One region of the Siminovitchia sp. FSL H7-0308 genome, then DNA from elsewhere that is predicted to be linked to it. Evidence: a T-box and tRNA genes for the amino acid it is inferred to sense, from the RefSeq annotation. Region 1 holds a T-box; the other holds one or more tRNA genes.

Region 1 (4,425 bases):
TGATGTTGACTGTTTCAGAGCTTACTTCCTGATCGCCCACAACGATCATATAAGGGATTTTTTGCATTTGTGCTTCCCGGATTTTATAGCCAATTTTCTCGTCGCGCTTATCCATTTCAACACGGAAGCCGTTCGCTTTCAATGTATCGGTGACCTGTTTGGCATAGTCGAAGTGGACATCCGGCGAAACAGGAATCACCTCGACCTGTACAGGCGCAAGCCAAGTTGGGAATGCACCTTTATATTCCTCAATTAAAAATGCGACAAATCGTTCCATCGTTGATACGACGCCGCGGTGAATCACAACTGGACGATGCTGCTTCCCGTCTTCTCCGATATAGGTCAAGTCCAGCTTTTCAGGAAGCAAGAAGTCCAATTGTACAGTGGATAACGTTTCTTCCTTTCCGAGAGCCGTCTTCACTTGGACGTCCAGTTTCGGTCCGTAAAATGCCGCTTCTCCTTCCGCTTCATAATAATCGAGGTTCAAGTCGTCCATCGCTTCTTTCAGCATCGCCTGCGCTTTTTCCCACATTTCGTCATCATCATAGTACTTCTCCGTATCTTCCGGATCACGATACGAAAGGCGGAATGAATAATCCTTTAAATCGAAGTCCCGATATACTTCTTCGATCAATTGAACAACCCGGATAAATTCTTCTTTGATTTGATCGGGCCGGACAAAGATATGGGCATCATTTAATGTCATGCCGCGAACCCGCTGCAGGCCGGAAAGCGCGCCTGACATTTCATAGCGATGCATCGTGCCGAGTTCCGCTATTCGAATCGGCAATTCGCGATAACTGTGGATTTCATTTTTATAGATCATCATGTGATGCGGGCAATTCATGGGCCGCAAGACAAGCTGTTCATTGTCCATGTCCATGATCGGGAACATGTTCTCTTGATAATGATCCCAATGGCCGCTTGTCTTATATAAATCGACACTGCCCAAAACAGGTGTATAGACATGGTCATAGCCAAGCTCCACTTCTTTATCCACAATATAGCGTTCGATAATTCTGCGGATCGTTGCTCCTTTTGGCAACCAAAGCGGCAACCCTTGTCCCACTTTTTGCGAGTTTGTGAATAAGCTGAGCTCTTTTCCAATCTTGCGGTGATCCCTCTCCTTTGCTTCTTCCAGCATTTTGAGATGGGCCTCAAGCTCGCTCATTTTAAAGAACGCCGTTCCATAAATGCGTTGAAGCATTTTATTATTACTGTCACCGCGCCAGTATGCGCCTGCAATGCTTAACAGCTTGAATTGTTTTATTTTCCCTGTAGAAGGAACATGTACGCCCCTGCACAAGTCATAAAATTCACCCTGCTCATAGATCGTGACTTTTTCCTCTTCCGGAATGGCGTCAATCAATTCCAGCTTGTACGGATCATGGGAAAAAAGCTTTTTCGCTTCATCTCGCTCCACTTCTTTCCGTACGATTTCCAAATTTTCACTGATGATTTTTTTCATTTCTTTTTCAATTTTTGGCAAATCTTCAGGTGTCAAGGAATGATCCAAATCCATGTCATAGTAAAACCCGCCTTCAATAACAGGACCGACACCGAGTTTGACGCCCGGATATAACCGCGAAACCGCCTGGGCCATTAAGTGTGCTGTACTATGGCGCAATATTTCCAGTGCTTCTTCACTGCCCGCCGTGACAATTTCAATGCTTCCATTTTCCTGGATCGGTGTCCGCAGGTCGAGCAAACGGCCATTCAGTTTACCGGCTATCGCACTTTTCCGTAAACCCGTGCTGATTGACCCTGCTATCTCTTCAGTTGTCGTTCCTTTTGGGAATTCTTTCACCGCTCCGTCCGGAAAAGTAATTTGTAGTTGTTCAGTCAATGCTATCCTCTCCTTTTCCAAAATAAAAAAAACCCGCCCCCCAGAAAGGGACGAGTTTGTTCACGTGGTTCCACCCTAATTCTCATTGGCAAACAGCCAATGACTTTCAGAAGATGTAACGGAAGTCTCCGCCATTCACTACTGTAAATTCGAGAATGGAGTTCCAAGGGGGTAAGCATTCAAATCGTGTTGGGAAGCTCCCAGCTTCATCTTCCCTCTCTGTAAACCGTAAGTGAACACTCATGTCCTTGTCATAACCTTTTCATGATATGATTATGTAGGTTATTATAGATCGTTGTTTGAGGAAATGCAAGGGGTTGACTGATCATTTACGGAAATCGGCAAGAGGAAGAATTTTCAATCTTTCTTCAAAAATGTTTAACAATGTACGGATAATCGCTTTTTCCTCAGAATCGGTGTAAAGTAAAATTTCATTAGGCGCGATGGAAAGAAGCGGAGCGATCACGGCTGAGTCAATATAAACAGGATGATTGAACAATAGGCGGCGATCCACCAGTTTCATGACTTCATCCCTTGTCATGACTTTGGAGTTTTCATCGTAAAAACATACAGGGTCCGTTAGTGACAAGTGAACGAGCTTTTTTTTCGGCTCTTGCTTGTGTAAATAGTCTCTGAGCATGCTAACAAACATTTGATAATCCTGCTCCATTTTATATTCATCAATGGCAACACACAAATATTTCTTCAGCGCATCATAATAATCTTGCAGCCGAAACGTTAACAAAGAATCAAACAAAACGGCATCACTTGTTTCAAAAACGGCGATTACAGCTTGTTTAACAATGGAATGCTCATTCATCTTGCCTGTAAATGCCGTCAGTTCTTTTCGTTTCCCCAAACACATCGCTGTAACAATGTCGATAATTTGTATGCGCTCCTCTTCATTCTCATAAAAAAAGTGAGTGGACAACATCTTATCCAAAAATTCGGCTCTTTTTACATTTATAATAAAGTCCGTTAAAGCTTCTGCATAACGATCCGTGTTTTCGTCTCGCGGAAAAAAGAATACATAACGGTTTTGTTGTTTTGTATAGGATAAATGTACGCCCGTTTTGGTAAAGAAAGATTGTAACTGACAAGCATCCTCTTCAGTTAAAAAAATGAGTTCCAAGACGGCCCCCTCCTCATTCAAAAACTTTACTGCACTGATATATGTATATGGAGGGCACGTCCACGCTATGCCAATGAATGAAAAAAGCGATGGATTTAACTGGGAATGGCGCCGTTAAAAAGCTGCGGAACGGGATTGCGAGATTTTTGTGGGAAAAGTCGCCAGCTTTTCATCGTTTTCGCCAAGTAGCAACTATTCATTTCATTGGAATAACACGATCTGTAACATGGCTTTGGCTTGCCGTTTTGTTTGTCTGGGCTTTTGTCGGGCTTGATTTTCCTCCAGAAGGAATCATTGGAAATAAGCTTAAACATGGCGCAGTTCGTTTTTTGACTTGACTTGCAACCACGTTTAAAGATCGCCATTTGGAACCGTAAAGATCTGGCACATGGAAAATACCTGGAGTTTTCAATTCAAAACGAAGCAGGAGATGTATCCTGCGGCCTAACTTTACACTGCGGGCAGCATGAAAACAGCCTGCATCCTTCACAAAGCATAGTCAGGATACAGGCTGTTTTTTGACAGTACGGTGGAGGCGGGCTTTTTATTTTTGACAGGCCGGTAAATGCAGGCTTATTTATGTCTTCGGTTCGGTCCATCAAGTTTGATCGGCTTGGCAAGATATTTTATGCGCTCCATAATCCGTTTGGCTTTCATCTTCTCTTCTTCACCACGTTGGGTATAAGTTAAGTGGTGTTCAAGACTTTGAAAATCAAAATTAGAAGTAAAAAAGGTTGGAAGATGTTCGTGCATGCGGTATTGCAAAATAGAGCCGAGAATTTCGTCCCTCGTCCAGCTTGACATCGATTCCGCGCCAATGTCATCAAGCATCAGGATGTGCGCGTTTTTGGCAAGCTCCAGCTTCTCACTCAATGTTTGATCGCCAAGTGATTGTTTCATTTCCCGGAAAAACTCCGGGACGTAAACGATAAAAGAGGACACCCCTTTTTCCGCCAATTGATTGGCAATTGCCCCCAACAAATAAGATTTACCGACACCGAAACCTCCATATAAAAACAAACCTTTCATTTTCTTTTGCGGGTCGAATTCGGCGGCAAATTTTTCCGCATATTCGAAAGCATCAATCCTGCCGGGGCTGTCCAGAGAAAAATCGGCAAAGGATGCTTGTAATATATCCTTCGGAACATAAAAGCTCTTAATCAATTTTTCTGTTTTTCTTCGCTCGTCATCAATGAGCTTTTTGGCACATGGCCTGTAATGAACCTCGATCGTTTGGCCATTTATGACGAGAGAAGGTTCATATCCCTCCATCATATTCATACAGTTGGCAAGATCCGGACAATCCGCGCAATTTTTTGTTTGGGATATGTATTCGTAAAGCTTGATTAAGTTGGTTTCGACCATGGTTCTCGTGACGAGTCCGGCGTTTTCTCTGATAAACGCTTGGACATCGGGATGATGTAGCACTTCCTGCTTCAAATCTTCA
Region 2 (4,425 bases), 1.6 Mb from region 1:
CAACGACCATTTTTTTAGTTTGGTCATAATCCAATTGTCCTGTCTCCATTTCATTTCCGCCACATGCAGAAATGAAAAGGATAATGCACACCAGGAGCAACAAGACTCCCTTTCTCATGAGGAACGCTCCTTTCTTAATATGTTCCCGATAGTTTTAATATGGGATTTTGTGAAGAATTTATGCATATTCCACCGGGCAATGGCATTTTGTATAAAACATTGTTAAAATCGGTGTAATAAAGATTTTTGTTGGAGGAACACGATAGTGACGATCCGAAATTGGTTACGATTTTTCTTTACAACGCTTTTTTTAGGTGGTATCATTACCGGCATTTTAGGCTTTGTCATTCGCTGGAATGAATTTCAGCCATATTTTACAAAATTTGATATCGGTGCCATTTTATCCACTTTTATATGGCTGGTTGGTGTTGGCTTTATATTTAGTGTTGTCAGTCAGGTTGGTTTTTTCGCCTACTTATTTATTCATCAATTTGGCCTGGGCATTTTTCGGTCGCTTTCATTATGGAACGCGGTCCAAATTTTCTTGATCATTGTTGTCTTGTTTGATCTTGTATATTTGCGCTTTTCATCATTTGCAAGCGAAGGGGAGAGCTTGCTTCCATATATTGGATTAGCCATTTTTATTTTGGCTGCAGGGCTTGTCACCGCTTATTTCAAAGCAAAAACAACCGCAAAAACGACATTTGTTTCCGCTTTATTTTTTATGATCGTCATCACGATCATGGAATGGTTGCCTGTTTTAAGGACAAACGAAGAAAATTGGCTATATTTAATGATTTTTACGCTCATTCCTTGTAATGCCTACCAATTGTTGATCCTGCCCAAGTATAACCGATTATCCGAAAAAGAAATTGCCAGCCGTGCTGCCAAAAGGCAAAAAGCACAGCCAGCCCCTTCGGGAAAGAAAAAAGCGAACCGGACGTGATGGTTCGCTTTTTCTCGGTTATCGATGGGGAGCGCTGATTATGCCCCAAGGATTAGGCCATTATGGAATAATGGTTGTTTTTACCTTTCCGTTAGCGATTAGATGGGAAATCGTGACCATTTCGCCTTTTTCGCGAATAATGGAAATGACTTCAGGGAGCGCTTTCGCTGTTTGGGTAGCGGAATCAGACGCATGCATTAAAACAATGTCTCCTTTTCTCGCCTTCTGTACTTCCTTCACGATTGCTTGAACACCCGGGTTTTTCCAGTCTTGGGAATTTAGACTCCAATGAACGATGGTAAGACCTAATTCATCTGCGATTTGCAACGATCGCTTGTCAAAGTGGCCTGTCGGAGACCGGAGCAATTTGACTTCTTTTACATCGAGTTTGTTCAACACCTCTATGGAGCGATCCATATCCCTGCGTATTTTTTCTTCTTCGATCTCGGTGTAATCCTCATACGCGTAACCCAAACTTCCGATTTCATAGCCCAGGTTCTTTATTTTTTCAACAAGATCCGGATGCCTTTCCGCCCATGAACCTGACAGGAAAAAGGTGGCGGATTCGACCTTTTCTTTTTCCAATATTTCCAGAATGGGCTCCGCCTGGACATCGCCCCAGCCAATGTTAAAAGTTAAAGCAATTCCTTTGTCGCCTTTGTAAATGGCTTTGGGACCATCTTTTCCCGACAAAACCGGTACGTGCACGGATGCTTGCGAGAAGTAAAAGAGGGCTGTAAAAAAAGAAATAATGATAATAAAAAAGCCTTGCTTCACCCGTTTGCCGCTCAGCGTGATAAAAAAGTTCATCTCATCATCCTCTTTCATTCATCCTTGTACAATCTATGCTTGAATGAAAGGGGCATATGCCTGAAAGCGGCAAGAAAAATAAGTATGATCAAAATGTTTTTGGATATAGCTATAAATACAAAAATATAGACGGGGTGTCATCATGCACGGTATGTTAATCAATGATATGGAAAAAGAGGAAATCATTTATCTTTTAAAGAGAGAAATGGATGAAATCTTATTCGATCTTAAAAATGTTCACCTTGAACCAATTGTGAAACGGGCGATGGAAGAGCGGTATCGTACGTTGTTCACCCTTTTTAAGCGTGTTGCGGATCATCGGGAATGTATAAAATATATACTTCCAAGAGCAAACGTAAGGCGGGAGCGGTAAATTTTAAAAAAACGTTGACAAGCCCGGGAAGGCTTGCTAAAGTATAAATCGTTCGCCTGGCGGTTGTTTAATAAAAACCGCTTGAATAATTTTTAAAAATGGTTATAATAATAATTGTCTATTCGTATACAATCCGCAGTAGCTCAGTGGTAGAGCTATCGGCTGTTAACCGATCGGTCGTAGGTTCGAATCCTACCTGCGGAGCCACGCTTCCATAGCTCAGTAGGTAGAGTGCTTCCATGGTAAGGAAGAGGTCGCCGGTTCAAGCCCGGCTGGAAGCTTCGTTTACAATAGCGGATATAATGCGATTCCCGGGTATTCCGGGAGTCGCTTTTTTTCTTTCCTCAACCCCAATTTGCCGACATTTTGACTGCGAAACGTTGTTTCATGATGATTTTCATTGTTCTTTATTGGTTCGACAGTGCGTCATCCAATTTTTTCGTCGCATTTTGAGAGCATGTCCATATACATTCATAGTTGTTTTTATATCCCAGTGGCCGAGGCGCTCGGAAATATTTTGGCATGCACTCCCTCATTGATCAGAAGGGACAAGGTTATACCAATAATGATCCGACCATCTCTCTTGATATCAACGGAGAAAATGGGGAGATTGCTTTGATGACTAAATCTCGATGATAAGGAACTGCTCGGAATCAGTTATAGTGCTTCATATAAGTCCTCTCTGGAGGAATCTGAAAGGCTCTTTAAGGAGTTGAGGAAAAAGCCAAAGAGCTTGAAAAGTAGATCCTGCAGCTGGTTAAAATCAAACATCCACCATGAGGACATTGATTTGGACTGTAAAAAAACATATATGCACAAGGAAAGGCCTGTGTAATGCTATCAAGCAGTATACAGGCTTTGTCATATTTAAATTGGCAAAAGTAAAATAAAACAGTTGTTCGTCTATAGTTACAAGTTAAAAAATGAAACTAAGTGACAGGAATGCACGTATTTTATAGAGGAGGATGACATTTTTTCTCCAGAAAAGGTGAGATAATTGACAAAGAAAACGGTATTTTTATCGCCAGTCCAGTTTTGGTCAGTGACGCAAACACCCGGCTAAGCGTAGAGATGGAAGGGGCAGGCCGACTGATATCCAGGCCACATTGATAACGGAAACGTTTATCTTTGTCCAATCGATGATACAGACCGGTAAAAGTACTGATGCCTTCCAGCGGGGCAGCCATAAGGGCCCTTAATATCCCTTTCTTGGAATGCCCTTCAGCCCCTTGGGGTATGAACTTTTTAAGTGTTTCGCATAAGGTTGCAAGTCAAGAACACCAAAAAAGATGGGCAATTTATCTTTTGACTCTAATATTTGCAATTCCTCAAAAGAAAATAGACTTTCTTGTAGAATATACAATGTGACTTCCTCCTAACGGATTTTGTGGTTTGGTCACTTCAAAATTCTACAAATTAGGGGTGAAGTTCTTTTTTAATACCTTTCAAAACCTTATGGTTCTTGATGTAAAAAATGTGCAAAATGCTCATGATAAGTAATAGCAAAAATGAAAGCCAGAATACTACAAGGAGGATTATGATTGAGGTCAGATTTCAAATATGTACAAAAAATTACCAGACAGTCTAAAGGTTTTCTTTATGGAATTATATTTTTTATTTCTTTGATGACATTAGCATGTGGGATCATGGCCTTCTGGATTTTTTTCTTTACTTCCGAGCCATTAATCGGTCTGATTCCTTTTGTTAGTGGACTTATTACATATATCGTATTGCATTATTCATTTAAACTAGTGAAATCACAGCCGTTGCAGACAGATTTACGAGAAATAAAGGATGGGGCGGTTCACCATGTATGGAAGAATGATGAAACAGGGGAGATGGAAGAAACGTGGGTTCCCTTTAAAGAGATTACAGCAATTTATATTGCAAGACATTCTCAGGCGGTTGGGACAGACTCAAATAGATGGTATATTATTTATCCAAAATTGATCGTCGAATGGGAAGAGGACGGGAGTAAACAATATATCTCTTTTATTGAGGAAAAATCAGATGCCTTTTATGAGTTATATGAGCAATTTCCGGTTGACCAGATTCCAGTGTATACAGCGAATATTGATTTGAAAATGTGGCCGGATCATCTATTGTCAAACGTGTTTGAAGTAGAGAAAGTCAGAAAAGTAGAAAATAAGCGTCCGCTGAAGTTGCCCTTTAAAGCAAGGACGTCGTCATTATGGTCTCCTCCGTTACCGAATGTTAAGGAGAACGAGGAAATAAAACAGGCAGATTTGCGGAAATTTAATGTAATAGGCGTTATTACGTTTACAATCGGATTGAT

Evidence for each region. A T-box is a leader RNA that pairs with one kind of tRNA and senses whether it is charged. The one in region 1 lies ahead of thrS (threonine--tRNA ligase), so its partner is inferred to be a tRNA-Thr.
Region 2: it encodes a tRNA-Thr, which carries the amino acid that the T-box ahead of thrS (threonine--tRNA ligase) is inferred to sense. The anticodon was not compared.

Annotation. Positions count from the first base shown of each region.
Region 1 is NZ_CP150282.1:993,050-997,474, reverse strand. Features, by position in the region: gene thrS (threonine--tRNA ligase) at 1-1,846, opposite strand, end outside; T-box leader at 1,890-2,110, opposite strand; gene MHB50_RS04755 (putative sporulation protein YtxC) at 2,172-2,978, opposite strand; gene MHB50_RS04750 (hypothetical protein) at 3,068-3,316, shown strand; gene dnaI (primosomal protein DnaI) at 3,552-4,425, opposite strand, start outside.
Region 2 is NZ_CP150282.1:3,975,094-3,979,518, reverse strand. Features, by position in the region: gene gerD (spore germination lipoprotein GerD) at 1-118, opposite strand, end outside; gene MHB50_RS18640 (KinB-signaling pathway activation protein) at 266-946, shown strand; gene MHB50_RS18635 (polysaccharide deacetylase family protein) at 1,007-1,756, opposite strand; gene MHB50_RS18630 (hypothetical protein) at 1,899-2,129, shown strand; tRNA gene MHB50_RS18625 (tRNA-Asn) at 2,262-2,336, shown strand; tRNA gene MHB50_RS18620 (tRNA-Thr) at 2,338-2,410, shown strand; gene MHB50_RS18615 (transposase) at 3,083-3,316, opposite strand; gene MHB50_RS18610 (hypothetical protein) at 3,325-3,492, opposite strand; gene MHB50_RS18605 (hypothetical protein) at 3,671-4,425, shown strand, end outside.